Novosphingobium sp. G106: one gene and its partner. The protein of the gene in region 2 interacts with the protein of the main gene of each other region in a pairwise test. Links are inferred from orthologs where the notes say so. Each region holds a gene or a part of one and is shown on either strand. Other genes may lie near its edges.

What was found.
Region 1: the proteins of KRR38_RS32570 (region 2) and grpE interact in binary tests that used the Escherichia coli proteins (3 or more experiments, as listed by UniProt). The link is inferred for Novosphingobium sp. G106 from one-to-one orthologs.

Annotation. Positions count from the first base shown.
Region 1 is NZ_JAHOOZ010000001.1:1,258,011-1,272,669, forward strand. Bases 501-3,289 are described here. They hold grpE (nucleotide exchange factor GrpE), read right to left. Parts: upstream 2,278-3,289; coding sequence 1,723-2,277; downstream 501-1,722. Other genes in these bases: KRR38_RS05940 (vgr related protein), read left to right, coding at 501-526; KRR38_RS05945 (SDR family oxidoreductase), read right to left, coding at 517-1,305; KRR38_RS05950 (YgdI/YgdR family lipoprotein), read right to left, coding at 1,371-1,628; hrcA (heat-inducible transcriptional repressor HrcA), read right to left, coding at 2,293-3,289. In the rest of the region: KRR38_RS35860 (copper chaperone PCu(A)C), read left to right, coding at 1-44; more of KRR38_RS05940, read left to right, coding at 41-500; more of hrcA, read right to left, coding at 3,290-3,336; KRR38_RS05965 (hypothetical protein), read right to left, coding at 3,344-3,838; rph (ribonuclease PH), read left to right, coding at 3,966-4,682; rdgB (RdgB/HAM1 family non-canonical purine NTP pyrophosphatase), read left to right, coding at 4,679-5,311; KRR38_RS05980 (CAP domain-containing protein), read right to left, coding at 5,313-5,876; radical SAM family heme chaperone HemW, read left to right, coding at 5,945-7,096; KRR38_RS05990 (tyrosine recombinase XerC), read left to right, coding at 7,093-7,986; KRR38_RS05995 (DedA family protein), read right to left, coding at 7,990-8,589; gshB (glutathione synthase), read right to left, coding at 8,626-9,606; KRR38_RS06005 (YraN family protein), read right to left, coding at 9,624-9,974; rsmI (16S rRNA (cytidine(1402)-2'-O)-methyltransferase), read right to left, coding at 9,971-10,798; KRR38_RS06015 (penicillin-binding protein activator), read left to right, coding at 10,844-11,992; parE (DNA topoisomerase IV subunit B), read left to right, coding at 12,070-14,067; KRR38_RS06025 (serine hydrolase), read left to right, coding at 14,092-14,659. UniProt on the Escherichia coli protein: Participates actively in the response to hyperosmotic and heat shock by preventing the aggregation of stress-denatured proteins, in association with DnaK and GrpE. It is the nucleotide exchange factor for DnaK and may function as a thermosensor.
Region 2 is NZ_JAHOOZ010000003.1:101,291-116,079, reverse strand. The notes cover bases 11,597-14,515. They hold KRR38_RS32570 (Nramp family divalent metal transporter), read left to right. Parts: upstream 11,597-12,345; coding sequence 12,346-13,686; downstream 13,687-14,515. Other genes in these bases: tatB (Sec-independent protein translocase protein TatB), read left to right, coding at 14,122-14,445; KRR38_RS32565 (twin-arginine translocase TatA/TatE family subunit), read left to right, coding at 13,881-14,117; KRR38_RS32575 (ferritin-like domain-containing protein), read left to right, coding at 11,597-12,319. Outside these bases: KRR38_RS32610 (GGDEF domain-containing protein), read left to right, coding at 2,633-3,403; KRR38_RS32600 (response regulator transcription factor), read right to left, coding at 4,216-4,836; KRR38_RS32590 (hypothetical protein), read right to left, coding at 6,810-8,411; KRR38_RS32585 (LuxR C-terminal-related transcriptional regulator), read right to left, coding at 8,698-10,089; KRR38_RS32580 (ferritin-like domain-containing protein), read left to right, coding at 10,339-11,289; more of KRR38_RS32575, read left to right, coding at 11,318-11,596; KRR38_RS32555 (lytic transglycosylase domain-containing protein), read left to right, coding at 14,621-14,789. UniProt on the Escherichia coli protein: H(+)-stimulated, divalent metal cation uptake system. Involved in manganese and iron uptake. Can also transport cadmium, cobalt, zinc and to a lesser extent nickel and copper. Involved in response to reactive oxygen.

The DNA of each region.
Region 1 (14,659 bases), on a different replicon or contig from region 2:
TGAGCGGCGACATGGCGGGCATGGACCCAGGGAGCAAAAACTGACAGCCTGCCCGGTCGGTGGCGAACGCCCGCTGACCGCGGGCGAGCGGGCGCTGGTTCGCTCGGTCTTCGGCGATGCGATCGATTGCGATCGGGTCCGGATCAAGCGGCGGCGCTGGCATCCGTTACAGCCGGCGCGGATCACCATGGCGCCGACGGGCCATCTCCATTTCCCGCCGGGCTCGCCCGCCTATTGCGAGGATTTCGGCATGGCCGAACTCGGCCGACAAGGGCTGTTCGTTCACGAGATGACGCATGTCTGGCAGACACAGCAGCGCGGCAAGTTCTATCTGCCGCTGATGCGGCATCCGTTCTGCCGTTATGACTATGTCCTCGAACCGGGCCGGCCGCTGGATCGTTATGGGATCGAGCAGCAGGCCGAGATCGTTCGTCACGCCTTTTTGCTCGAACAGGGCGGGGCCGTTGCCGAAGCTGCGCCCCTCGCGTCATATCGCGCGATCATGCCGTTCAAGCCTCAATCGTAAGGTTTGTATCCGGGCTGCGCGGGCTCGCCGAAGTCTGCCAGAACCTCATCGAATACCGCTTGGACCGCGAACTTGAGATCGGGGTGCGAGATCACGTGCTTCCTGCCGTTTTCCACCGCGGCAGCGATCGCGCGGCCGACCCAGATAGGCTCCATGAAGTTCATCGGTTTGGTCATGATGGCCGCGGTGTAGCGTCCTCTCGAAGACGTCGACATGAAGCTGCGCGTTCGGCCGGGATAGACCGCCGAGACCGTGACGCCGTGCGGCGCCAGCTCGGCGCGCAGGGCATCGGTCATGCCTTTCACGGCGAATTTCGTGGCTGAATAGGTGGCCATCATGCCTGGAGCGATAAGGCCGTTGGCCGAACAGGTGTTGCAGATATGACCATAGCCTCTCGCGATCATGTCGCGGGCAAAGGTCCTGACACCGTTGTAGACGCCGTAGACATTGATCTGCATCGCGCTGTCGAACACTTCGGGCTCGATATCGGCGAGCAGTTCCCAGTCGATCGAGATGCCGGCGTTGTTGCACAGCACATCGACCTGACCGAAACGGGCCAAAGCAGCTTTGCGAGCGGAAGCCCAGCTGTCGAGCGATGTCACGTCGATCGGAATGGCTAGGGCGTTCTCACCATATTTGGCCGCTTCGGCCTCGGCGCGGGCCAGCGCTATGTCGGCGATGATGACCTTGGCGCCATTCTCTACGAAGGCTTCGGCGATGCCGGCACCGATACCGCCGCCACCGCCCGTCACGAAGACTACCTTGTTCGCTAGTTCCATCCGACTCTCCGAATCTTTTACGACATTCTTGTCGCAAAAGATTCGGGTCGAGGGAAGCGAATGCCTTAGCAATTGCGGTCGTAGTAGCGGTCGCCATTGCGATCACGACGATAGCAGCCGCGATCATCCTTCGATTTCGTCGAACCGGCAACGGCACCGGCCGCAGCGCCGATTGCGGCGCCGGCGCCGACGTCACCCGCCAACGCGCCTACGCCTGCGCCCAGCGCACCACCGGCCAGTGCGCCCTCGCCGGCGTAGTTCGAGGCACAGCCACCAAGAGCCAGGGCGCCAGCGGCCATCACGGGAAGGATAAGAGAACGCATGATCTGTCTCCGAATACGAAAGGTACCTTTCGCAAACGGCTGATTTGCTTCCAAGTTCCGTGATGTTCTGCACTTAACCGCTGAGGTCGGGCGCTCAGTCCGGCTTCTTCGCCACCGCAACCATGGCCGGACGCAGCAGTCGATCCTTGATCATGTAGCCGGCTTGGAGCTCCTGCACGATCGTGCCCGGTTCGGCATCCGACGGCACTTCGAGCATGGCCTGGTGCTGGTTGGGATCGAGCGGCATGCCCTTGGCGGCGATGCGACTGATCCCGTGCATGCCGAAAACCTTGTCGATCTCGCGCGAGGTCGCCTCGATGCCGGCGACAAGGCTCTTGAGCTTGTCGTCCTCGCGCAGGTCGGCAGGAATCGCTTCGAGCGCACGCGAAAGATTGTCGGCGACCGACAGAATGTCCCGCGCGAAGCCCGTCGCGGCATAGGCGCGGCTGTCGGCGATATCCTTCTCGAGCCGGCGACGCACGTTCTGCGTCTCGGCCTTGGCGTAAAGCACGTCCTGCTTGGCGGCTTCGAGCTGGTCGCGCAGCGCAGCGATCTCGTCGCCGCCCTTCTCCAGCAGCTCTTCCGGCACGCCCTTCAATTCTTCGGCCACCGCCGCATCGTTCTGCGGCTGCGTCTTGTCATCGCTCATTATAAGTAGGTTCCGCTATCCAATTAGCTTGCCCAGGCTCTGGGCGGTGAAATCCACCATGGGGACAACGCGCGCATAATTCAACCGCGTCGGCCCGATAACCCCGACCACGCCGACCACCTTGCCCTCGCGGTCGCGATAGGGTGAGGCGATCACCGAGGAGCCCGAAAGCGCGAACAGTCGGTTCTCCGAACCGATGAATATCCGCGTCGATTCAGCCTCGCGCGCGAGGTCGAGCATTTCGGCGACCGACTGCTTGTTCTCGAGATCGTCGAGCAGCAGGCGGACGCGTTCGAGGTCGCTGAGCATGCCCTCATCGAGGAGGTTGGCCTGTCCGCGGACGATCAGCACGGGACGCCGCGCCGCGTCCTCGCTCCATACGGCGATACCGCGCTCGACCAGATCGCGGCTAGCCGCGTCGAGAGCCGATCGGCCCGAGGCGATCTCGGCGCGCATCAGCCGCGCCGCGTCGGCCAGGGTCCGGCCAGCAAGGCGGGCGGTGATATAGTTGGACACTTCCTCCAGTGCGCCCGGTGGCAGCGGGCCCGGCAGCGGCAGGATGCGATTCTCGATCCCACCGTCCTCGCCCACCAGCACTGCAAGCGCGCGGTCGGGCGCGAGCGGGACCAGGCTCATCTGCAGGAGCTGCGGCTCGCGGCGCGGCACCATGACGACGCCAGCGCAGGCCGAGAGATCGGACAGCACCGCGCTGGTCGCGGCCAGTGCGTGCTCGATCGGCCCAGGCTGTGCCATCCGCCGTTCGATCGCCGCGCGCTCGTCGGCGGTCGGCTCGGCGGCCTGCATCATGCCGTCGACGAAGAGGCGCAGGCCTACCTCGGTCGGCATCCGCCCGGCACTGGTATGCGGCGCTGCCAGCAGCCCGAGCTGTTCGAGGTCGGCCAGAACCGATCGGATCGAAGCTGGCGACAGGTTCACCCCGCCCGCCCCAGCCAGCGTCTTCGAGCCGACGGGCTGCCCGGAATCGATATAGCCCTCCACCACGAGGCGGAAGATCTCGCGAGCGCGGTGGGTCAGTTCGGTTATCGGTAACGTGGGCATGATTTTGTTATACAGGTTCCACGACATAGGGATCGCTGTCGACCTTGGCCATGGTCTCGATGATCGTGCTCGCCGCGCCCAGGATTTCCGCAGCCTCGTCAGCCTCTTCCGATCGGCAGCCGGCGTCGAACGAATAGGTCTGTTTCGCGTCCGGATAGTCCCAGGTCACCGAGCCATAGGGAAGGTCGAAGATTTCCTTGTCGCACCGGATGCCCTTTTCGTTGGCGGCGCGAACGCCTTCGATATTCGTGACGAAGGCGTTCATGCCGTGGCCTGCCAGACGCAGCCTGAATTTGCGAAGCTGGCCCTTGTCCTTCTGTTCGGCCAGCTTCCAGATCTCGCCTGTCCCATCGGGATTGACCTGCCAGTGCAGGATCACCCGGCCCCAGCTTCGCACCTCGTAGCTGACCGGCCCCGGCAGAGTGCCGGCGCGTTCCGGTTCGGCGGCGTGAAGGCCGACTGGAAGAATGACCAGCATCGAAGCCAGCAGCGTCTTTCGCACAGGCCGATCTCCAAGTGTGCCAAGTCTACCAAGTTTCATTGCCACCACAATGGCTAGAGGATAGGGCGCGGCCAGCTCAAGCGAAAGGGCCAACGGAAAACCCCGTTAGCCGATAGAAAGGATTCCAATGCGACCCTCCGGCCGCGCGCCTGATGAAATGCGCGCCCTGTCTTTCGAGACCAACTACACCATCCACGCCGAAGGTTCGGTGCTGGTCTCGTTCGGCAACACCAAGGTGCTGGTCACCGCCAGCGTCGAGGAAAAGGTGCCGCCGTTCATGCGCGGCAAGGGCGAAGGCTGGGTAACCGCCGAGTACTCGATGCTGCCGCGCGCAACGCATACCCGTGGCAGCCGCGAGGCGGCCAAGGGCAAGCAGTCGGGCCGCACGCAGGAAATTCAGCGGCTGATCGGTCGCGCGCTGCGTTCGGTGGTCGACTTCAAGAAGCTCGGCGAGCGCCAGATCGTGCTCGATTGCGACGTGATCCAGGCCGACGGCGGTACGCGCACCGCGGCGATCTCGGGCGCCTGGGTGGCGCTGCGCATCGCCATCGACAAGCTGATGACCGCGGGTCTCGTCAAGGAAGACCCGATGCCGCGCCGCGTCGCGGCGGTGTCCTGCGGGATCTGCGAGGGCGTGCCGGTGCTCGATCTCGACTATATCGAGGACAGCTCGGCCGACGCCGATGCCAACTTCGTGCTGATCGAGGGCGGCCATATCGCCGAGGTCCAGGCCACGGCCGAAGGCGCGACCTATGACGAGGAAGGGCTGCTGCGCCTGCTCCGCCTTGCCCGCATCGGTTGCGACAAGATCTTCGCGGCCCAGGCCAAGGCCGTCGGCCGGTGAGCGAAGCGCGCCTCGGCTCCGAAACGCTGGTCATCGCGACGCACAACGCGGGCAAGCTCAAGGAGATCGGGGCGCTGCTCGCGCCTTATGGCGTGAACTGCATCTCGGCCGGATCGCTCGGGCTGCCCGAGCCGGCCGAGACCGGCAAGACCTTCGTCGAGAACGCACTGATCAAGGCGCGGGCGGCGGCAGAGAGTTCGGGCCTGCCGGCGCTGGCCGACGATTCCGGGCTCTGCGTGGCGGCGCTCGGCAATGCGCCCGGCGTCTACACCGCCGATTGGGCCGAGAGGCAGTGGTTTGAGGGCGCGCCTGGCCGCGATTGGTACATGGCTATGGGCAAGGTCGAAGGCCTGCTCTGCGAGAAGGGCCCGGAGACCGATCGTTCCTGCTGGTTCGCCTGCGTGCTTGCGATCGCCTGGCCCGATGGCAGCAGCGCGGTCTACCAGGGCCGCGCCGACGGCAGCTACACTTGGCCCCCGCGCGGGACGATGGGCTTCGGCTACGATCCGGTTTTCGTGCCGCAGGGCGGGAGCGAAACCTTCGCCGAGCTCGATCCTGAAGAGAAGCATCGCATCAGCCACCGTGCCGATGCCTTTGCGAAATTGGTCGCAGCCCAGTTCGGCGGCTGATTTAGGGGACGCTCTGCCCCAGCACGTTGCCAGCGGGGTAAAAACGGCAGACCAGGTAGTCGGTCCCGCGCCGCGAGGTCACGGCGCAGCCGACGGCGCGTGTCGTCGGCCAGATCACCTGCGTATAGTGGCCGATTTCGTGCCAGTTCCCGCTGCGCGCGACCGCGGGAAAGACGCCGGGCTGGAAATCGTGCCGTTCGGAGATGAAGTGGCCCATCATCTCTTCGAGCGTGTAGGCCCCGGCCGTGCCGCGCCAGAGGTTCTCGCCCTCGTTCACGCGCATTTCGGCCGGCGAATGCTCGAAATCGCCGCGTGCCGCGAGGGTGTTGGCCCAAGCCTTGGCGTGCTGGGCCAGTTCCGCATCCCAAACGAGCGCGGGCTGTCCAATCCGTTCGCGCTCGCGGTTGTGCAGATCGAGCAGGCGCTGGTTGAACTGGGAGCGGTTGTCGATCAGGGGACGTGCCGGCCAGAATTCATCTGTCTGGGCCGCAGCACCGACCGCTGACAGCCCGGCCGAAACCAGGGTTAGGGCGGCAAAGGTGGCAGCTCGAATGATGCGGTGCATGATGCTCGGAACTTGACCTGGCGTCATAAACGCCGTTGGAAACGAGCTAACCGAAGAGTGTTAACGAAATGGCCTCTGCAGTTTACATTCATTGGCCATTCTGCCTGGCCAAGTGCCCCTACTGCGATTTCAACAGCCATGTCCGCGATCGGGTGGATCACGCCCAGTGGGAGCGCGCGCTGCTGGCCGACATGGTGGGCGAGGCGGAATTGGCCGGCGGTGAGCCCCTGCACTCGATCTTCTTCGGCGGCGGCACGCCTTCGCTGATGCCGCCGGCTCTGGTCGAGCGGCTGCTGGTTGAGGCCGAGCGGCTCTGGGGCTTCGCGCCGGGGATCGAGATCACGCTCGAAGGCAATCCTTCCTCGGTCGAGGCGGCGAACTACGCGGCGCTGGCCCAGGCAGGTATCAATCGGGCTTCGCTCGGCATCCAGGCGCTCGACGACGAGACGCTGCGCTTCCTTGGCCGGCTGCACGATGCCGATGAAGGCCTGGCCGCGCTGGAGATCGCGCAGCGGCATTTCGACCGGGTGAGCTTCGACCTGATTTATGCGCGGCCGGGGCAGACCCCTGCGGCCTGGGAGGCGGAGCTCAGCCGGGCCTTGTCTTTCGGTACGGGGCATCTGTCGCTCTACCAGCTGACGATCGAGCCGGGCACGCGCTTCGCTACGATGGTCCGCGAGAAAGCCTTCATCCCGCTCGACGACGATGCCGCGGCCGACCTTTTCGAGCTGACCCGCGACATGACCGCAGCGGCGGGCATTCCCGCCTACGAGGTGAGCAACCACGCCCGCCCGGGCGAGGAGAGCCGCCACAACCTAACCTATTGGCGCTACCAGGACTATTGCGGCATCGGTCCCGGCGCGCATGGGCGGCGCGGTGGGGTGGCGACGGTGCGGCACCGCAAGCCGGAGAACTGGCTCGCTGCGATCGAACGGCAGGGTGATGGCATCGCCGAAGTGCGCGCCCTGCCCCCGCGCGAACAGGCTAGCGAGGCGATGCTGATGGGGCTGAGGCTGGCCGAGGGTGTCGATCTCGCCGCCAAGTCTTCCCGTTTCGGCGTTGGTGTCGAGGAACTCTGCGACCCTGCCAAGCTCGCCTTCTACATCAAGCAGGGCTTCGCCTGGCAGGACGGCACCCGCATCGGCATTACGCCGCAAGGCATGCCCGTGCTCGATGGGCTGCTCGGCGAACTTGTCCCCGCGGCGCTGGTCGCTGCGTGAGCCGGCGCGAGATCCTCGAAGCCTGGCGCTCGCACCTCGCCGAAGGCCGCCGCCGCTCGCCGCATACGGTGCGCGCCTATGTCGCCACGGCCGACCGGCTGCTCGAAGAAGTGGGTGCGGTCGACTGGCGGACCCTCGCCCGGCTCGATGCTGCCGCCTTGCGCAACCAGCTCGCACGGCGGCGGGCCGACGGCATAGGCAATGTCTCGGCCGCGCGTGAGCTCTCGGCGCTCAAGGGCTTCATCTCTTTTGCCCGGGCCCAGGCCGGCGAGGCCGATACCGCCCCGCCGCGAATGCGCGGACCGCGGATCAAGAAGGGGCTCCCTCGCCCCGTCACGCCCGACGATGCCGTGAACCTGGCCGTGGCCGTCGAGGAGGACGCGAGCGTCGAATGGATCGGCGCGCGCGACCGGGCAGTGCTGCTTTTGCTCTATGGCGCGGGACTGCGCATCGCCGAGGCCCTATCGCTGACAGGCGGCGATTTTCCGCTGAGCGAAGTGATGGTCGTCACCGGCAAGGGCGGCAAGCAGCGGGCCGTGCCGCTGCTGCCGATCGTGCGCGAAGGGGTGGCCGATTATGTCGCCAAGTGCCCCTGGCCGCCGATGCGCGGCGAACCGCTGTTTCGCGGGGCGCGGGGCGGCGCGCTGTCGCAGGGTATGATCCAGAAGGCCATGGCTCGCGCCCGGATCTCGCTCGGCCTGCCGCCCAGCGCAACACCGCACGCCTTACGCCACAGTTTTGCGACACACCTGCTCGGCGCAGGTGCCGACCTGCGCTCGCTGCAGGAACTGCTCGGTCATGCCAGTCTCGGCTCGACCCAGATCTACACCAAGGTTGATGCCGCTACCCTGCTCGACGTCTATCGCAACGCGCATCCGCGGGAGCAGTGACATCTAGGCGCGCGGCTTCCAGGTCAGCACGCGCCAGAGATAGGCGACAATCCCCAACGCCACCGAAGCGAAGATGATGGCGTTGAGCCAGCCTTGTGCCTCGGCGAAATAGCCCGAGAGCCAACGGCCGCCGTGGATCAGCGCCGCGTTCCACACCGCCGCGCCGGCGAATGTGAAGATCAGGAATTTCCAGTGCTTCATGTGCGCCAGGCCCGCGGGCAGCGAGATCATCGTGCGCAAGAGCGGGGAGAAGCGCATGACGAAGACGATCCATTGCCCGTGGTTGCGGAAGAACCGGCTCGCCTTCTCGATGTCCTCCCATTCGAGCGTCAGCCAGCGCCCCCAGCGATCGGCGATCGGCTTCAGGCGTCCGTAGCCGAGCTTGTCGCCGGCGAGGAACCAGACATAGTTGCCCAAGGTAGAGCCGATCGTGCCGACCAGCAGCAGCGGCCAGAACTCCATCGCCCCGCGCGCTACGGCGATACCGCCGAGGCCCATGATGACTTCGGAGGGGATCGGCGGAAACACGTTCTCGATGAACATGAGAAAGGCGATGCCCCAGTAGCCGCCTTGCTCGATGAGCCTCAGAATCCATTCGGTCATGGAACAGGAAACGCCCGGCCGGCCGGTCTGTTCGCGTCAGCCTTGCAGCATCGCGGCGTGGCGTGCCTCGATCGCGTCCCAGATGAGCCCGCCGGTGTCCGAATTGTTGAACCGGTCGATTGCGACGATGCCCGTCGGCGAGGTCACGTTGATCTCGGTCAGCCATTTGCCGCCGATCACGTCGATGCCGACGAACAGCAGCCCGCGCTCCTTGAGCACCGGTCCCAGCGCGGCGCAGATTTCCTGCTCGCGCTCCGTCAGCGTGGTCGCTTCGGCATAGCCGCCGACCGCGAGGTTCGAGCGGAATTCGCCCTGCCCCGGCTTGCGATTGATCGCCCCGGCGACGACGCCGTCGACCAGGACGATGCGCTTGTCGCCTTCGGAGACTTCGGGAAGGAAGGGCTGGACCATGAACGGCTCGGGCCAGACCGTACCGAACAGTTCGGTCAGCGCGCCGAGGTTGCTGCCGTCGGCGGGCACGCGGAACACGGCCTTGCCGCCGTTGCCGTGGAGCGGCTTCACCACGAGGTCGCCCGGATGCTTGAGGTGGAAGGCCTTCACGTCCTCGATCCGCCGGGCGACGAGCGTCGGTGGCATGAACCGGGCGAAATCGAGCACCATGACCTTCTCGGGCGCATTGCGCACCGAGACCGGATCGTTGACCACCAGCGTGCGGCCGGCGAGACGTTCGAGGATGTGCGTGCCGGTGATATAGCCGAGGTCGAACGGCGGGTCCTGCCGCATCAGCACGACGTCGATGTCCTTGCCGAGGTCGATCAGCTGGTATTCGCCGCGCTGGAAGTGGTCGCCCGCAACGCGCTGCACCGTGACCGGCGCAGCCCAGCAGGTGATCCGCTCGCCCTCGCCGCCATTGGTGTCGAGCGCCAGCGTGCGCACATCGTAGTGCCACAGCGGATAGCCCCGCGCCTGGGCCGCGAGCATCAGGTGGAAGGACGAATCGCCGGCGATGTTGATCGTTTCCAGCGGGTCCATCTGGACCGCGATACGTAGCGTCATCGGTATTCCGGCTCCTGTCAGCCCATGAAGGCGTTGGTGATGTGGCGCGGGAAGCGGCCCGGCGCAAGGAGGAGCACGTCGATCCTCTGGTCGTCGCCCGTGCGAACGAAGCGGTGGGCGATGGCCTCCGCCGCTGCGGCCACCCGCCGCAGGCGATATTCGTCGATGGCGAGGTCGAGTTCGGCGGCGGTGGCGCGCCATTTTACTTCGACGAAGGCGATCATCCGTCCTCGTCTCGCGACAAGATCGACCTCACCGCGCGGCGTCTTCACCCGTTGCGCAACGATGCGCCAGCCTTTGAGCCTCAGATACCAGGCGGCGAGCGTCTCGCCCCGCCGGCCTCGTTTCTCGGCGCGAGCCCGGTTCACTTGAGCTCCAGTGCCCGGGCGTAAAGCACCTTGCGGTCGAGGCCGGTGAGCTTAGCGACCTTACCTGCGGCTTGCGAGGGCTTCTCGGTTTCCAACTCGGCGCGCAGCATGGCGTCGATGTCGAACGAATCCGCCGTGGGTTCGGCAGGCGGGCCGACGAGTAGCACGATCTCGCCTTTTGGCGGATGGGCTGCGTAGTGTGCTCGCAATTCCTCGGGCGATCCGGTGCGGCATTCTTCGAACTTTTTGGTCAGCTCACGCGCCACGCCTACCTCGCGGCCCGGCAGCACGACGTCGATCGCCGCGAGGGAATCGTCGAGCCGCGGTGCGGTCTCGTAGAACACCAGCGTCGCCGGCACCGCGGCTAGCTCCGCCAACACGTCGCGCCGCGCCTTGTCCTTGGAGGGAAGGAACCCCGCGAACAAGAACCGGTCGCTCGGAAGGCCAGCCAGCGTCAGCGCCACGACCGCCGCGCTCGGTCCCGGCAGGCTGGTCACCACGATCCCCGCCTCGCGCGCCAGCTTGACGAGGCGGTAGCCGGGATCGGAGATCAGCGGCGTCCCCGCATCGCTCACCAGCGCCACCGGCTGCTCGGCCAGCAGGGCCAGCAGCTTGTCCCGGTCATATTCGCTGGCGTGATCGTCGTAGCGGATCATCCGCTTTTTTATGCCGAGGTGATTCAGCAGCTTGCCGGTCACCCGCGTGTCCTCGCAGGCTATCGCAGCGACGCCTCGCAACGTCTCCACGGCGCGGAGCGTTATGTCGCCGAGATTGCCAATGGGCGTGGCGACAATATAGAGACCGGGCGAGAGCTGGTGATCCATGCGGGCACTCATGGACATACGAGCAGGGAGCGGCAAGCAATGTTGATGAGCGGAACGAACCGGCGCAGGTTCCTTACCCTGGCGACGGTCGCCCTGCTGGCGGGTTGCAAGGTCATTCCCAAGGGCCCGGTCGAAACCGCTCCGCCGCCCAAGGGGCCGGATTCCAGCACTCTGCCAACCGATTCGCAGCGGCACCGCGTCGCGCTGCTGGTGCCGCTCGCCGGACCCAACGGCGCCGTCGGCCAGTCGATCGCCAATGCCGCGACGATGGCGCTGCTCGATACCAACGCGCAGAACCTGCGGATAACCACCTATGACACCTCGGCGGGGGTCGCGAGCGTCACTGCCCAGGCGATTGCCGACGGCAACAAGCTGATTCTCGGCCCGCTGATCTCCAACGACATTCCCGCGGTGACTGCCACTGCGCGTGCGGCGCGGGTGCCGGTGATCTCGTTCTCCAACGACGAGAGCGCGGCAGGACGCGACGTGTTCATCATGGGCAACCTGCCCAGCGCTTCGATCGAGCGCACGGTCTACTATGCCAAGAGCCGCGGCATGACCCGCTTCGGCGCGCTGGTCCCCTCGGGCGAATATGGCGAGCGGGCTTCGACGGCGATCTTCGCTTCGGTCCGCGCAGCCGGCGGCAGCGTTGCCGCGACTGAGACCTACGACCGCTCGAACACCTCGGTGGTCAGCGCAGCGCGGCGGCTCAAGGCCAAGGGGGGCTTCGACGCGGTGTTCATCGCCGATGGCGGCCGCTTCGCCAGCCAGGCCGCGGCGCAGCTCAAGACGGCGGGCTCAGCCACACCGCGCCTGCTCGGCACCGAGCTGTGGAGCGGCGAAGCCGTGGTAGCGACAACTCCGGCACTTCGCGGTGCCTGGTTCTCGGCCGTGTCCGACGCGCGGTTCCGCAAGTTCTCCGACAGCTACAAGGCACGGTTCGGCGTCCAGCCCTACCGCATCGCCACCCTCGGCTATGACGCCGTGCTGCTCACGCTGCGCATAGCCCGCGACTGGCGGACGGGAACGCAGCTGCCGATTACCCGCCTCACCGACAGTGGCGGCTTCGTCGGCCTGGACGGCGCCTTCCGCTTCCGCCCCAACGGCGTGATCGATCGCGCGCTCGAAGTGCGCGAAGTCCAGGCCGGCGGCGTGGTGCCGGTCAGCCCGGCTCCGGCGCGGTTCGGCGAGTAAATCCGCCGAACCTGCCTGACGATAACCTCGCCCGTCTGCTTGCGCCCCGATTCCCGGGCGTTCTATAGGCGTTCTCCATGTCCGATGCTGCACCCGACGATCTGTTCGACAAGCTGCCCAGCGCCGGCGGCGAAGCTTATGATAGTTCCGCTATCGAGGTGCTGGAGGGGCTGGAGCCCGTCCGCCGCCGTCCGGGCATGTACATCGGCGGCATCGACGAGCGCGCGCTGCACCACCTCGCCGCGGAAGTGCTCGACAACGCCATGGACGAGGCGGTCGCCGGCCACGCGAACCGGATCGAGGTGACGCTGGAGGAGGGCAATCGCCTCACCATCACCGACAATGGCCGCGGCATGCCGGTGGACGAACACCCCAAGTTTCCGGGCAAGTCCGCGCTCGAGGTGATCCTCACCACGCTGCACTCCGGCGGCAAGTTTTCGGGCAAGGCCTATGCCACATCGGGCGGTCTGCACGGTGTCGGCGTTTCGGTGGTCAACGCACTGTCGGCGAACACGCGCGTCGAAGTGGCGCGTAACAAGGAGCTGTTCGCGCAGGAATTCTCGCGCGGGCATCCGACCGGTCCGCTGCAGAGGTTGGGCAGCACGCCCAACCGCCGCGGCACCAGCGTCGCCTTCACGCCCGATCCCGAGATCTTCGGCGATGAGGCGAAGTTCAAGCCGGCGCGGCTGTTCCGCCTGGCTCGCTCGAAGGCCTATCTCTTCGCCGGGGTCGAAATCCGCTGGAAATGCGCCGCCTCGTTGGCCAGTGAGGACGTGCCGGCCGAGGCGGTGTTCCAATTCCCCGGCGGTCTCGCCGACCATTTGACGGAGGAAGTGGGCGAGCGCGAGTGCGTCACGGCCAAGTTCTTCGCTGGCAGCCAGGACTTCCCGGGTGAGGAACAGGGCCGCGTCGAATGGGCGATCGCCTGGCCACTGTGGTCGGACGGCGCCTATAGCTGGTACTGCAACACGATCCCGACGCCCGACGGTGGCACCCACGAGCAGGGCCTGCGCGCGGCGCTGACCAAGGGCATCCGCGCTTTCGGCGATCTCGTCGGTCAGAAGAAGGCCAAGGATATCGCGCCCGAGGACATCGTCACCGGCAGCGAGGTGATGCTCTCGGTTTTCATCCGCGACCCGCAGTTCCAGAGCCAGACCAAGGACCGCCTGACCTCGCCCGAAGCCGCACGCATGGTCGAGAACGCGGTGCGAGATCACTTCGACCATTTCCTGGCCGACAACATGGAGCGCGGCAAGGCGCTGCTCGGCCATGTCATGGAGAAGATGGACGAGCGGCTGCGCCGGAAGGCGGAGCGCGAGATCAAGCGCAAGACCGCCACCAGCGCACGCAAGCTGCGCCTGCCGGGCAAGCTGACAGACTGCACCGGTGAAGGCAGCGGCGAGACCGAGCTGTTCATCGTCGAAGGCGACAGCGCCGGTGGCAGCGCCAAGCAGGCGCGTGATCGCAAGACCCAGGCGATCCTGCCGATCCGCGGCAAGATTCTCAACGTCGCCAGCGCCACCGCCGACAAGATCCGCGCCAATACCGAGATCGCCGACCTCGCGCTAGCGCTCGGCTGCGGCATGCGTAAGGACTGCAATCCCGACCTGCTGCGCTACGACCGCATCGTCATCATGACCGACGCCGACGTCGACGGCGCACATATCGCGACCTTGCTGATGACCTTCTTCTTCCAGGAGATGCCCGAGGTCGTCCGGCGCGGTCACCTCTATCTGGCCCAGCCTCCGCTCTACCGCCTGACCGTGGGCTCGACCTCGGCCTATGCCCGCGACGACGCGCACCGCGCCGAGCTCGAGGCCGGCCAGTTCAAGGGCAAGAAGGTCGAAGTCTCGCGCTTCAAGGGCCTCGGTGAAATGAACCCGCAGCAATTGCGCGAGACGACGATGAGCCCGGTCAGCCGCGGCCTGATCCGCATCACCTTGCCACCCGAGTACGAGGATCGCGCACAGGTGAAGGACCTCGTCGAGCGGCTGATGGGCCGCAACCCCGAACACCGCTTCATGTTCATCCAGAACCGCGCGGGCGAGATCGATCCCGAGCTGATCGACGCCTGACGCCGGACCGAGCCAGGAGGGGCCATGAAGCGCCTGTTGTTCGCTGCGCTGCTCGCTCTGGTCTCGGCTCCGGCCGGAGCCGCTACGCCCGACAAGCCCAGCCAGCGCGCGGCCGAGGTGGTGGAGGCACTGAAGGCTGGGCAAGCGCCTGACAGCCTGTTTGCCCCCTCGTTCCTCGCCGCGGTGCCGCCGGCGCAGATCGCGCGGATCGTCCAGCAGCTCGAGGCCCAGGCCGGCAAGCTGCTTGGCGTCCAGGATATCCAGGTCGATACACCAACGACGGCGCGCTTCGTCCTACGGTTCGAGCGTGCGCTGGCCACGGCGACCTTGACGATAGAGCCCGATGGAGCCGGCCGTGTCACGGGCCTGCGCATCACCTCGGTCACGCCGCTCGGTGATAGCCTGGAGAAGATCCGGGCCGACTTTGCCGCCCTCCCCGGCCGCAGCGGCTTTGCCGTGATCAAGCTCGAGGACCGTGGCCCTTTCGTGCCGATCCTAGAAAGTCACTCGGGCGAGCAGTTCGCGATCGGCTCGGCGTTCAAGCTCTGGGTGCTCGATGCGCTGGCGGAGGAGATCGCCGCCGGCCGCCACC
Region 2 (14,789 bases):
GCCTTGATCACGACGTAGGCCGGGCTGGTGATCAGGTCGTGGGCCTTGAGCAGCCGGTACACCGTAGATTCCGACACGAAGTAGCGCTGCTCGTCGGTGAAGCGCACGGCCAGCTCGCGGGGGCTCAGCTCGGACTGTTCCAGCGCCAGCTCGATAATCTGGTCGTGGATGCCCGCCGGGATGCGGTTCCACACCCGGCTCGGCGCCGAAGGCCGATCTTCCAACGCCTCCGGCCCGCCTTCAAGGTAACGGTCATACCAGCGATAGAACGTCCGGCGGGCGATGCCGAGTTGGTCCAGCGTGCGCTTGGCGGGCAGGTGCGACTGTTCGACGATCCTGATGATCTCAAGCTTCTCGCATGCGGGATACCTCATTCGTCGTCGCCCCCATCCGCGATCATGCTTTTTTGAGCAACTGGTTTTCCAGCGTCAGATCGGCCACGCATTCCTTCAGCGCGCGGGCTTCGCGGCGCAGATCCTGCACCTCGCCGATGGTCGCGACCCGGGCGGTATCCCCCGCCAGGCGGCGCTTGCCCGCTTCCATGAACTCCTTCGGCCCGGTGTAGTACAGGCTCTGGGCGATCCCTTCCTTGCGGCACAGCTCGGCGATGCTGTCCTCGCCGCGCAGGCCTTCCAGTACGATGCGGATCTTGTCTTCGGCCGAGAAGTGGCGACGGGTCTGCCGCCGGATGTCCTTCACCACCTGCTCCGCAGGGGCCTTCGCCGGCAATTTTTCATTGGAGGATCTGGGCTTCATCTTCGTTCCTTCGTCACTGCGACGAAGCCCAGATCCTCCTTAAATCACAACCTCAAATCTGTGCCATTGGCGCTGACGGCGGACAGGACTGTTCAATCCCTCGGTCTGTTGATCAGTGCCCGAGTCCAAGGAGAAAGCGGCACACCGACCTAACGCCGCGGACGCGCTAAGTATCTGGGATATAAAGAAACGCCCGCCGAAGCGAGGGCCCAAGGTGCGTAGGGAGTTTTGTCGGGCGGCAAAAGGTATGAGGGGGAGGCGCTTGAGAGCGGGTCCGACACCCAGAGAGGCCCAGCACCCTCCGAAGTATCCCGGAGCGAAAAAGCACCCCCGCCGAAGCGAGGCCCTAGTAGAGGGATCCTGTGTGTTTTTTTGCCGGTGTTCCCGCACCAGCGGGCACGGCTTAACACGAGCCACCTGTCGGGCATCGTTGCGAATCTGCAATGAACCAAAGAGGCCGCAGGCGGGGGCCAACGACCTCTAGGTTGTGTGGACTCTTAGGATTCCCATTTTTGGCAAAGTCTGATTCAAGGCTGTCTTTTGGAGGCGGCTTTGGGTGTGATGGACCGATTGGTGTTGAGCGATGCGGCGTGGGAGCGGATGGCTCCTTTGATCATCGGACGCCCTGATCAGAAGGGCTCGACCGGCCGGGACAACCGCATGTTCGTCGAGGCAGTTCTCTGGATCGTGCGGACGGGTTCGCCCTGGCGCGACCTTCCTGAGGTGTTCGGAGACTGGAACAGCGTGTTCCGGCGCTTCAGCCGATGGAGCGCGAAGGGTGTCTGGTGGCGGATATTCGAGGCGATGTCCGATGATCCGGACTTCGAGTATCTGATCGTAGATTCCACCGTGGTTCGCGCTCACCAACATGCAGCGGGGGCCAAAAAGGGGGTCTGAAGATCAAGCCATGGGCCGTTCCCGCGGCGGCTTGAGCACCAAGATCCACCTTGCGGTTCGCGGTCTGGGCTGCCCAGTACGGTTTGCTCTTACCGCCGGTCATCGCGGCGATGTGCCGCAAGCCGCACCGCTGATCGGAGGGCTCCCCGCCAAGGTCGTCATGGCCGATACCGCCTACGATGCCGACCACTTCCGTCAGGCCATCGCGGCAAAGGGCGCTGTCGCTGTCATACCCAGTAACCCGTCGCGCGCCCGCAAGCATCCGCTCGACAAGCATCTCTACGCGCAACGCCATCTCGTCGAATGCTGCTTCAGCAAGCTCAAGCAGTTCCGTCGGGTCGCCACTCGCTTCGAGAAAACCGCTCGAAACTATCGCGCCGTCGTCACCCTCGCCGCAATCGTCCTATGGCTCAGATAAGTGTCCACACAACCTAAGGTTAATTACTGCCGTGAGCGACCCGGCTAGTTGAATCCTAGAACGGCCTGGCGTCGCAATTTTGTATAGCTGACGTCGGAAAAGTACCTCCGCGGGACTTTGCGACCGGCTCCCGAGGCGCTTCCGAGGACCGATACCCTTGTGGCGCGGCCCTGCTACCATCAGCGAACGCCCTAACTCCTAAAGGGTTTCGTCGCACGACACGGGTTCAGGGTACGACGAACCTCCGCGGGGTTCACCGTGAAACAAAGCACCTTTGCGCGCGCTATACATTCGACTGCCGTCGTTGCTCCGTGACTGTCCCGTTACGAAACCTCCTGGAGCGAGTGACGGCGGCAGTCACCTCGGTCTTACCGGTCCCGGGGACGTGAATGAAGCGACCCCATCACTAACAAGCAATACGGTCCACTCGGTGGCCCGATCAAGTGCGCGCGGGGCGGCGACGTTGGGCGTTTGGCCGAAGCATGTCAAACCGTCAACGGTGCCCTCAAATAGTGGGATGTCGTGGTGTCACCCGTCCAGGGTGACAAAGGTGCGCCGACCATGCTCGTCGCGATCGCTCGCGACGTGACCGAACGCAGACGATCGGATGAACTGCTTCTTTTGGCTGCTACTCGAGACCCATTGACCGGCCTGGCCAACCGCGCATGCTTCCATGACGGATTGAACCGAGCTTTTTCGCATGCCAATCTAGCTCATATACCGCTGGGTTTGATGGTTTTGGACCTCGATGATTTCAAGCAGGTCAACGACAGCCTCGGCCACGATGCCGGCGACGCGCTTTTGCAATCCGTGGCCTCAAGGCTCAGCGAAGCGGCGCCCGGGAGCGCGGGCGTGGCCCGCCTCGGCGGCGATGAATTTGCCGTACTCGTACTCGAAGTATCACACGCTGAAATGCTGAGCACGATGTCCGAAGATATTCTGGCGCATCTGCGGGCGCCGCTGATCTTCAAGGACCGTATTCTTGATTATGGAGTTACGATCGGCGCCGCGCTTTTCCCGGGGCATGGAAGCACACCGGATGCTGTCCTCAAAAGTGCGGATATTGCGCTATATGCTGCAAAAGCCGACCGCCGGGGCGGCTCGATGCTATTTCAATCGCGCCACAGGACGGAGATGCATCAACACCAGACGCTGCTCTCTTTAGCCAGGTCGGCGATACGCGAAGACGGTATCACCCCTTTCTATCAGCCAAAGGTAGCGCTGGCGAACCAGCGGATTTACGGTTTCGAGGCCTTGCTCCGCTGGCGGCACCTTGGTGGGGAATTCAGCTTCCGGGCAAAATTGCCGCGGGTTTCAACGATCTCGAGGTAGCGACCGCAATCAGCGACGAGATGATAAAGCAGGTCGTCGCCGACATGCGCGTTTGGCTGGATCGCGGGCTCGATTTTGGCCATGTTGCCATCATGCGGCCGCGGCTGAGTTTCGCAAAGATGATTTTGGCGAGACGTTGCTGGAACGGCTCCACCGTGCGGGCATATCCCCACGTCTTTTACAGCTCGAGGTTACCGAGACGGTGTTCCTTGGCCGTGATCGGACTACGTTGAGCGCGCGCTCAAGCTTCTCAGCGCTGCTGGCGTGAGCATAGCGCTTGGTGATTTTGGAACTGGCTATGCCTCGCTAAGGCATCTAAAGCAGTTTCCCGTTCATCTAAAGCAGTTTCCCGTTGATGTGATAAAACTCGACCAAAGCTTCGTGCGGGGTATGGAATCCGACTTGGACGACGCTGCAATCATAGCCGCGGTCATTGGACTTGGTCTCAGCCTCGACATAGATGTCATTGCAGAAGGTATTGAGCATCGAGAACAAGAACGCATGCTGCGGCAACTTGGTTGCCGTTACGGTCAAGTTTTCTGTACTCGCAGGCTGTTTCAGCGGATGCAGTCGCGGCTATGATCGGCCTAGGAAAATCTTCAATGATCCATGGCCATTAGAAAGATTAAGAGATTTCCGAATCTGAAATATCCCAATAGGTATCTTCAATTCGCGCTAGAACTGATTATTTAGGCCAGCTTGTCCTAGGATTTGATTACATTTTGCGGTGACAACAAATCGTTATTGCTATCATACCGAGAAGGCGTCGGGGCAAAATTAATTCGTTGTGACGGAGGCACGGACACCCATTCTCAACCGGTGTCGCGATCATCCGTCCCAAAGGGTGGCAACGACGCTTCGATTGCGACACGTATGGCCTCAGCGCTATGTTTCGCGCCGATTTTGAAAAGCAGGTTTGCACGGTGAAGTTCGACCGTTCGCGGACTGATCGCGAGATTCTCGCCGATCAACCGGTTGCTCAGCCCTTCGACCATGCCGGCCAGGATCTCGCGCTCGCGCTTCGAAAGATTCTTGATTCGACTGAGTGCAATGCCCTGACGTGATCCTGCCGCGACTGTCGCGGCGGAGCTCGCACCTGCTTTGTGAACGGCTCGGATAAGCGCGTCCCCGCTCCCTGGCCAAGCAGTGTATCCGACGGCGCCGGCGAGCACGGCAGCAACGATTCTTGCCGGGTCGGGATTCTCCGAGTAGGCAACGACTGGCAGCCAAGTATGGCGGCTGTAAATTTCCTGCAACAACGAGGAAACAGCACTACCTTCATCGTAAAGCAGGAAGACGCCAGCCGTAGGCCATCGTCGGACGAACTCTTCGATCATCTCGAAGGGCTCGGTATGAATGCCGTGACCATTGAGGAAATAAGAAATGGAAGCCCGACGCTTCACGTCCTGATCAATTGCAAATACATCATACATCTTGAGAACCCGATTTATAATTACTTTTTTATGTTGTTGCCCAAGGTAACGATTGATTTAGGAATTTGGAGAGGTTTCAGTTATCCTGATGATACTTTAGGCATTTGGTCGCGGATTTGAGGTTTTGGCCAGACGGGCCGAGCGCCGCCAGAAACCAAGCCTTTCATTGGCGAGGGATGGTTAACACTGCGTGACGCAGCCATGGGAAAACTACGTGGCGCTCCGTCGTGTACAGGCTTTTGCGACGTTGAAGCATGCTCATGGGCTCAAGCCCGCGAGCCGCATTCCAGATGCTCGCACGTTGGTCAACAGGGAGGCCCTTGGTGCAATCATATGCGAGGGTTACTGAACCGCCCCGGGATTGTCGGAGGCCCCAACTCCTGAAAGGAAGGGTCTACGATGAGCAAGACGACGAACAAGTTTGCACCGGAGGTTCGTGAACGAGCGGTCCGCATGGTGCTGGATCACGAAGGCGACCATCCGTCCCGCTGGGCGGCGATCACATCCATCGCCGAGAAGATCGGTTGTTCGGGGCACACGCTGCTAGAGTGGGTGAAGAAGGCCGAGGTAAACAGCGGCAAGCGAGCCGGCGTGCCCACCGATGTGGCTGACAAGCTCAAGGCGCTTGAGCGCGAGAACCGCGAGCTGCGACAGGCCAACGAGATCCTGCGCAAGGCGTCGGCATATTTTGCCCAGGCGGAGCTCGACCGCCCGTTCAAGCGATGATCGCGTTCATCGACGATCACCGCGATACCTATGGGGTCGAGCCGATCTGCCGGATTCTGCCGATCGCCCCATCCACCTACCATGAGCACCTGGCGCAGCGGCGCGATCCCTCGCGGTTATCGTCGCGTGCCCAGCGTGATCGGGCGCTGAAGCCAGAGGTGATGCGGGTCTTTACCGAGAACTTCGGCGTCTACGGCGTGCGCAAGGTGTGGCGACAGATGCGGCGCGAAGGCTTCGACATAGCCCGATGTACGGTGGAGCGGCTGAGTGCGCGATCTTGGCTTGCAGGGCGTAATCCGCGGCAAGCCGGTGCGCACGACGATGAGCGACAAGGCCGCGCCTTGCCCGCTCGACCAGGTGAACCGGCAATTCCATGCGCCGGCGCCGGACATGCTGTGGGTCTCGGACTTCACCTACGTCGCAACGTGGTCGGGGTTCGTCTACGTCGCCTTCGTGATCGACGTCTATGCCCGCTATATCGTGGGCTGGCGGGTGAGCAGGACGGCGCATGCCAGCTTCGTGCTGGATGCCCTCGAGCAGGCGATCCATGATCGGCGCCCTGTCCATCGTGGCGGCCTGATCCACCACAGCGACCGCGGCAGCCAATACGTCTCGATCAAGTATACCGAGCGCCTTGCCGAAGCTGGGATCGAGCCATCGGTGGGCAGTGTTGGCGACAGCTACGACAACGCTTTGGCCGAGACGATCAACGGCCTTTACAAGGCCGAGGTGATCCACCGGCGAGGTCCGTGGCGGTCGTTCGAAGCCGTTGAATACGCCACGCCGGAATGGGTGGACTGGTTCAACAACCGCCGGCTCCTCGCGCCCATCGGCAATATACCACCTGCCGAAGCCGAGGAACGCTACTACGCCATGCTGGACGACACTCCCATGGCCGCATAACTTAAGCCGAATGGCCTCCGGCAATCCCGGGGCGGTTCAGCATCCCCGCTTCGTGCTCCTTCAAGATCGCGATGATCTGCTCTTCGCTGAACCTGCTGCGCTTCATTCCGTCCGATTCCTTTGCGTCGGACTCTACTCAAAATCGGTCACATTTCAGGAGAGCACGTCAAAGCGATTGAGATCGTCGAGATCGCAGCCGAGGTGAAGATCGAGGTAGCGGAGGCGTTAGGCGACTTACCAGCCAGATGCGCAAGTCGCTCGCCCTTCTGAACGCAATCATCTCCAGCCTGAAGCTCGATAGCTGACGCCCCAGGAGGCAACGATCCTGCAGTCGAGAATGACGGCTAGCGTGAGAGCGTGTCCAGGCTTTTGAGATATGCTGCTATATCAGAACGCTGCCGCGCGTCGGCAAGATAGAATGGATGGGGTGCAGTTCGACCTCGCCGCTGATCGAATAGAGCCTCAATACCTGCAACGCTATTATCGTGCAGGAAAACGGGTTTTCGAGCGAGATCGAGAAGCAACGGCATCGCGATGCCCCGCTTTTCTCCCCTGATACTAGCGTTCACGACCGCCATCTTGTCATCGAAGAAACTGCCTGCGGTATCCTGAATGGGACTCAGCGGCGGAGTCCTCTGGGCAAGAATTGTGGGGCGATCACCGGGGAAAATGCGCGTCATAGACTGTATTGTCGTCGGAACAGGCCGCGCCTGGCTGACGTTGTGGCAGCCAGTGCATCCGGTCGATTGGAACAGCATCCGTCCGCGCATCATCGATGCCTGATCGCCCTTCGTCCCTGCCGGGGCGGGAAGCGACGCGAGATAGGCATTGAGTGCCAGAAGCTTGGCGTTGTCGACGCGAAAACCGATCGGCGTGGGCAGCGTGCCCACCGTTCCGCCGCGGCGCGCTGTAACATACGGGTAGCCTGTGACCCCGGTGTCGGCGAGAATCTTGACATAGTCGTCAATCATTTCATCGCCCGCGGCACCAGCGAGTTTATGGACAAACGCACGCCCGCCGGGGGTCGTGAGCATCGTCTGGTCGAACAATGTGGTGAAGACGAGGTTGCTGAAATCATCGAGTTTTGTCATCAACCCTTCGCTGCCATAAGGCGCCGCCAGATCCTGCCGGAACAGCGGCGTATTGTGCATCGGGTCCCCGTTGCCGTCGAACGTATCGTCGAACATGCCGATCGGGTAGAATTGCGGGTTGCTGAAATAGGCGTCGAATTCCGCCTCACTCGATTTCTCGGTTAGACCCTGCGGCGCTCGGCCAAGCGTCTTGCCGTGATTTGCCGTGAGCTGCGTCTGGGCGATAGTGTAAAGCGCCCTGGTGTTAGCGGCGGTCGCGAAGATTGCGCCTAGATTGAGATCGTGGTTGGCGAGCCCATCAATCCGGCTGCCGATTGAACCACCCTTAGGAGATCTGAAAACCGATGCGTCGGTCATCGTATGGCATAGGGCGCACGAGACCCCTACCTTTCCGCCCCTAGCGGACATGCCAATCACCGCATTCGCCTTGACCAGCGACATCGTCACATTGGGATCGTTGAGGAGTTTTGAAGTTCGCCCAGACGGATCGGCATTCAGCTCTGTACCAAGTTGGGCTTTGGTTTTCGGATCTATAGCGTCTGCGTCGATCTGAAGGCCAAGGTCCAAAGCCTGCAACGGAGTGACACCGGCGGCCATGATGCCTGCCGGGAGTCTAACGGCGTCTGTCCAAAAGCCTTCATTACCGAAAGTTTCAAACCTAAAAACGTCCCGACCGCTAGCTGCGTTGCCCATCGTTTGGCGCAGCGGTGGACCCTGGTCGGCCGGACCGGCACTTGCCGACATCGCAGGGGTCGGTTGGGATTTGGCTTGCAGGGAATAGCCGGCGGATAGTGCGGCGAGCGCAGCGGTTGCACTCAATGCAGCGACAAAGCGGGTCGAAGTAAAGCGGGGCATCCTGAAGCTCCTCCCAAAACTCGCTGCACGGTTAGCGCTCGGGTCAATCAATCAACATGAATCCCCCATAATCGTTCCCTAAAAACAAACAATTAGTTGAACTGGTATTGATGGGCCCCATCCGATCACGCACCTGGACAACCAACCTTCGCGCTTGCCCAAAAAAATCATCAACTATGGATTATAACAATCTATATTAAAACCGAGAAAGGCCACTTAAATATTATTTCGAAACCCGTCGAAACAAACGCCTTCGTTAAATTTGAGCAATCCACATGTTGCGGCGCTATGCCGTTCGGTATCCAGCATCGTGGGCAACACACAGCAGCTCGGCTAGAGAATGGACATTAAGGCGTTCCATCAGGTGCGCGCGATGAACCTCTACAGTGCGAGGGCTAATGTTGAGGTGGCGAGCAATACTTTTATTTGTTCCTCCCCCTACAAGACCGAGCAGCACCTCACGTTCACGTCGAGGTAGTCCCGCCATCCGATTTGCAAATTCAATCTGCTTGGGATCTGGGGCACTTTTTCGACCAGGGAGCCCAGCAGAAGCAGCCTCGATCGAACGCGTAAGCGCCCCCGGCAACAGCGGTTCAAGCAGAAAGTCCTTCGCTCCAGCCTTCATAGCCGTAATCACATGATGTGCCGGCGTGTCGGCAGGGCCTACCAAAATGATCTGAAGGTCGTCCGGTCTTTCCTGTAAAACACCGGCAACCAGGTCAATATTGGTATAGCTTCCTCTAAGGTCGACCACGACGCAGCCCGCGTGGAGAACCTCCGCAAGCGAGACCACGTTGTCCTGCGCGGAGAAGACTTTAACCTGTGTCCCACTGGTCGCCAATTCGAGGGCTAGATCAGAAACCGAGTGTCCGTCACCTTGAACGAGATAGACCTGAAGCTCTGGTGAAATATCTTCTACGATTGCGCCGATACCGTCGGCCGCTCCGGTTTCTCCTGGAATCGAGAAGCAGGCTTCGCGCAGATGCCGCATCGTGATGCCGGCGTCGTCTACAATTCGGTACTGAAATCGCTGAGAGTCCCCGTTGGCAACCGCTCTCCGGCGCTCGATTACCTGAAGACGGTCGTCAGGATGGACACTCTCGAGCCATTCTTCGGCAGTCGCTATCTGCCGGCGCCCAGACCACAGACGCAATGCTGTCGGACTCATATATTCAATCTCGTCGGTTTCGCGATTTATAATCAAGATGGCATTGGTGCTGTAATCGGCAAAACGACGAATATTGCTTAAGTCCAAATTGGAAACTAACTCTTTCGTTTGACGGTTGCTCACGTCCTTCACAATGACCAAGGCGCCCGTGACGTCGCCATCATCACTGATCAGGGGAACGGCGCTAACGCCGACCAGGCGCTCCATGCCGCATTCAAACTTGCGGATGAAATCGACCATAGGTGTTCCCAGTTTGCCGTTGAGCGCCCGGTGAAGCGGCCAACCCTCCTCGTTGCACTCAGTCTCAGGGTCGGAGATCACATGCCAAGATTCCCGGTTCATCGCACGAATGGATGGGATTGGGCCGCCTGCGACATTCTCAAAATGCCGGTTCGCATGCAGGAGCTCACCAGACCGGTCGAATAGTCCGATACCGACCGGCATTTGATCGAGAATCGATGCCACCTGCAAGTTGGAGGCATCGTGACCTGATAGCGCCCATTGTGTCATTCGAGATATTTTATCCAAGTGCCCAGCCTCCATGTGCAACATAGATCATGTTTTCTTGGCAAAATGTGCGGCTTTCTGGTCCGCGGATTAGAAAAGGAACGCGATGGCCAGCGATAAGGTTCCGTAAGGATTGTTCCTGAGGAACCAACCGGAATGGCTTAAAAAACCGAGCCGGATCAAGCCATGGCCGCTGACCCGGATCCGCCAATCATCGGATGCGCATCGGTCGGTGCAACCGGAGAATTGGTCATGGATGACGACAGGAAAATCATCGAGCAGTTGCACGAGCTCGGCGACCGCAGGCGAGAGCGCAGGGAGTTCTTCCGTGCGCTGGTCAGCGTTGCGGGTGTTACGGGAGCGATGCAAATGGCGCTCACGGTCACGCCGGCGAATGCCCAAAGCGCACCTAGCGATGCCGATGTTCTCAATTTCGCTCTGAACCTCGAATATCTCGAAGCGCAGTTCTACTCGTTCGCCGTCAACGGAACTGGCCTTGCTGCGAGCGACCTCACCGGATCGGGCACCCAGGGGACCGTCACCGGCGGCCGCAAGGTCAATTTCACCGACCCCATAGTCGAGCAATACGCCCGGGAGATCGCGGGCGATGAAGTGGCCCACGTAAAGTTTCTTCGCGCGCAGCTCGGCGGCTCTGCGGTTTCGCAACCAGCTATCGATATTGGCACCGATCCGAACGGCGCTTTTTCCTCCGCCGCGCGGGCCGCAGGTCTCGTGGGGGCCGGCCAATCATTCGACCCCTATGCGAGTGATGAAAACTTTTTGCTCGGCGCGTTCATTTTCGAGGATGTCGGCGTGACGGCCTACAAGGGCGCTGCTCCGCTCATATCGAATACGACCTATCTTGAGGCCGCTGCCGGTATCCTCGCGGTCGAAGCCTACCACGCCGGCATCATTCGAACGACGCTTTACGGGAAGGGCATCGATACACCTAGTCTGCGGACTTCGGCCGACAAGATTTCGGACGCTCGCGATTCGCTCGACGGTACAAGCGACCTCGATCAGGGAATCTCGCCGACCGGTGACGTTTCGAACATCGTCCCCTTGGACGCTAACGGCCTCGCGTTCAGCCGGACGACCGGTCAGGTGCTCAACATCGCCTATCTCACGAAACTGGCAGCCAATTCCGGCGGGTTTTTCCCGTCCGGAGTGAATGGGACCATCCGCACCAGCGCCGCGAACTGACGCGAACCATCCACACGGAGACAAGATCATGGACAAGAACGAAGCCATCATGGCGGCTTTCGAAGCGCGCGCCAAAAGGCGCGAGGAACGCAGGCATTTTCTCAAGGTAAGCGGAGCGACCGCGGTCGTCCTATCTTCCTCGACGCTGCTGGCTGGCTGCTTCGGCGACGACAACAACTCGAACGGAACACCGATGCCCACACCAAGTCCGACCGGCACGCCAACGCCCGGAGCACTGACCGATGCCGACGTTCTGAACTTCGCCCTGAATCTCGAATATCTCGAGGCGCAGTTCTATTCCTACGCTGCCACCGGCGCGGGCTTGCCCGCCAACATGCTGTCAGGAACGGGAACAGCGGGTGCGGTAATCGGTGGGCGGAAGGTTACCTTTACCGATCCGGTGGTTCGCCAGTATGCTAACGAGATTGCCGCCGACGAGATTGCGCACGTCAAGTTTTTGCGTGATCAACTTGGCTCTTCCGCGGTTGCACAGCCGGCAATCGATGTCAGCGCGAACGTCAACGGGGCTTTCTCTGCTGCCGCGCGCGCTGCTGGGCTCGTACCTGCGGGCCAAGCATTCGACCCTTACGCGAGCGATGAAAACTTCCTTCTGGGAGCGTTCATTTTCGAGGACGTTGGCGTGACGGCCTATAAGGGCGCGGCGCCTCTGCTGAAGAGCAAGACCTACATCGAGGCATCGGCCGGCATTTTGGCGGCTGAGGCCTACCATGCGGGGTTGGTGCGCACCGTGCTGTACCGCAAGGGCCTCGCGGCGCCTACGCTAAGGACCTCGGCGGACAAGATATCGGACGCGCGTGATAGCCTAGATGGTGCAAGCGACAAGGACCAAGGCATCACGGGTACGGCAACGATGTCGAACATCGTTCCCACTGACGCGGATGGCCTCGCGTTCAGCCGAACCACGGGGCAGGTCCTCAATATCGTCTATCTGACCGGCTCCGCTGCCGTCGCCGGTGGGTTTTTCCCCTCCGGTGTCAATGGCAACATCAAGTCTGCCGCCGCAGGCTGAATTCACTACAGTCGTGGAGTTGAACTATGGCCCCGCCGCCTGCCGCAGATATGGTATCAGAGCTTCCATCGTCTCCGTTTTTGCCGAGCCTTCCGGAAGTTCATGGCTCGATCAGCGTGCCTGGCGGCGTGGGCAAGTTCTGGCGAAAGCTCGCTGCTTTCGCCGGGCCGGGCTATCTCGTCGCAGTTGGTTACATGGATCCCGGGAACTGGGCTACGGACCTCGCTGGCGGCTCTGCTTTCGGCTATACCTTGCTCTCAGTCGTCTTGTTTTCCAACCTCATGGCAATGCTCCTCCAGGCGCTTGCCGCGAAACTGGGTATCGTAGCGGGCCTGGATCTCGCCCAGGCATGCCGCGCTGAATATACCCGGCCGACCCGCATCGCATTGTGGCTCCTATGCGAAATCGCGATCGCAGCCTGCGACCTTGCCGAAGTGATCGGCACCGCGATTGCGCTTCAGCTGCTTTTCGGATTGCCGCTGGTCGCCGGCATCTGCCTCACTGCTTTCGACGTCCTGCTCATCCTCATGCTTCACCAGCGCGGATTCCGGCAGTTGGAGGCGTTGATCGTTGCTTTGCTCATCGTCATTGCCGGATGCTTCGCCGTTGAGCTGATCATGGCGCGACCGGATCTGGCAGCAGTGGCGAAGGGGTTCATTCCAACCGACCAGGTCGCGACCAACCCTGCAATGCTCTACATCGCTATCGGCATCTTGGGTGCGACAGTGATGCCGCACAACTTGTACCTGCACTCGGCACTGGTCCAGACCCGCAAATACGAGCGCACCCAGCGCGGGTTAAAGGAAGCGGTCAAATTCGCGACTATCGACAGCACGATCGCGCTGTTCTTCGCCTTCTTCATCAATGCGGCGATTCTGATCCTGGCGGCATCGGCGTTCCATGCGCACGGACGCACCGACGTTGCCGACATCCACCAGGCTTACGACTTGCTGACACCAATGCTCGGTGCTTCGGTCGCCAGCGTTCTGTTTGCCACTGCGCTGCTCGCCTCCGGCCAGAACTCGACAATCACCGCAACGCTCGCAGGCCAGATCGTGATGGAAGGCTTTGTCGACATCAAGATTGCGCCGTGGGCGCGGCGGATCGTGACGAGGCTTATTGCGATCGTTCCAGCGGTTATCGTTGCGCTGCTGTACGGTCAGAGCGGGACAACGAAGCTCCTCATTCTCAGCCAGGTTATCCTGAGCTTACAGCTGCCCTTTGCGGTTGTGCCGTTAGTCAAATTCACCAGTGACAAGGCTCTCATGGGGAACTTTGCAAACGGGCCTTGGCTGATGGCTGCCGCCTGGATGGTCTCAGCCATCATTATCTTCCTCAACCTCAAGCTGCTGCTTGAATTCATCTGAAAACCGAAAGGAGAAACAACTTGGATTTCATTCAAAGACATTGCGGCGTTTCCCTCTGGAAACTTACGAGCCCATCTAAGCTCATCTTCGGTATGTGCATCATGCTGAGCGGATCGGTACTCGCAGCTCAGGATTTGATGTTCCGCTAACCGAACCGCTCACGCCACGTACGCGATCAATTTGGAGCAGAAAAAATGGGATTTGGATCACTCTGGCATTGGGCCATCGTATTGATTGTGGTGCTCATTTTCTTCGGCCGAGGGCGCATCTCAGAGATCATGGGAGACTTCGGTAGCGGCATAAAAAATTTCAAGCAGGGCATGGACGATGATGGTCCCCAAAGTGCTCCGCCGCCGGTCAGAATTGCCGCGTCCGAAACAGTGGCGTCGCCGGCATCAACCGAAACGCCGGCCGGCGCCTCGCGAGATTAAAGCCATGTTCGACATAGACGCTTCCGAATTTCTGGTGATCGCCGTTGTGGCTGTCGTCGCGATTGGTCCCAAGGATTTGCCGCGTGCATTTCGCACGGCAGGTCGATGGATCGGAACCATGCGCCGCGTTTCAGGTCACTTTCGCGCCGGCGTGGAGACGATGATCCGAGATGCAGAACTTCACGAACAGATGGAGCGGAGTGAGGCGGCTGCTCCTGCAGCGGATCATGCTTCGCTCAAGCCCGAAGGCGAAGGCGTCAAGCCCGCGGAAGTGGCAGGCGCCGGAACACAGCCAAGCGTAGCACGAGAGATCCATCATGGAGCATAGGTGCATGTGTAAGCGATTATCCCGAAATCCGGGATTGCTGCCAGGTGCGCTGCCAAGGTTCGCACACGCCCGGGTTGTGCATGCTGGCCACCCTGCGATCGCGAAGCCAATCATTGCAATGGGGCCCTGGCTGCGGGGCACAGCATTAGAATCTTTGACGACCGCCCTCGGTTTCATGAGGCAGATCGGATGCAAGCCCCAGTTCCGAGGCAGCTTTTCGTTGGGGTTTGCTGCGGCATTTGGCTTCGTCGCAATTCCGTCGATCGCTTCGGCGGATGTGATGGAAATTGGGCTGCAAGGCTATACTTGGGTCGCCGGTGGGCCGGAAGACCGAATGCCGCAGC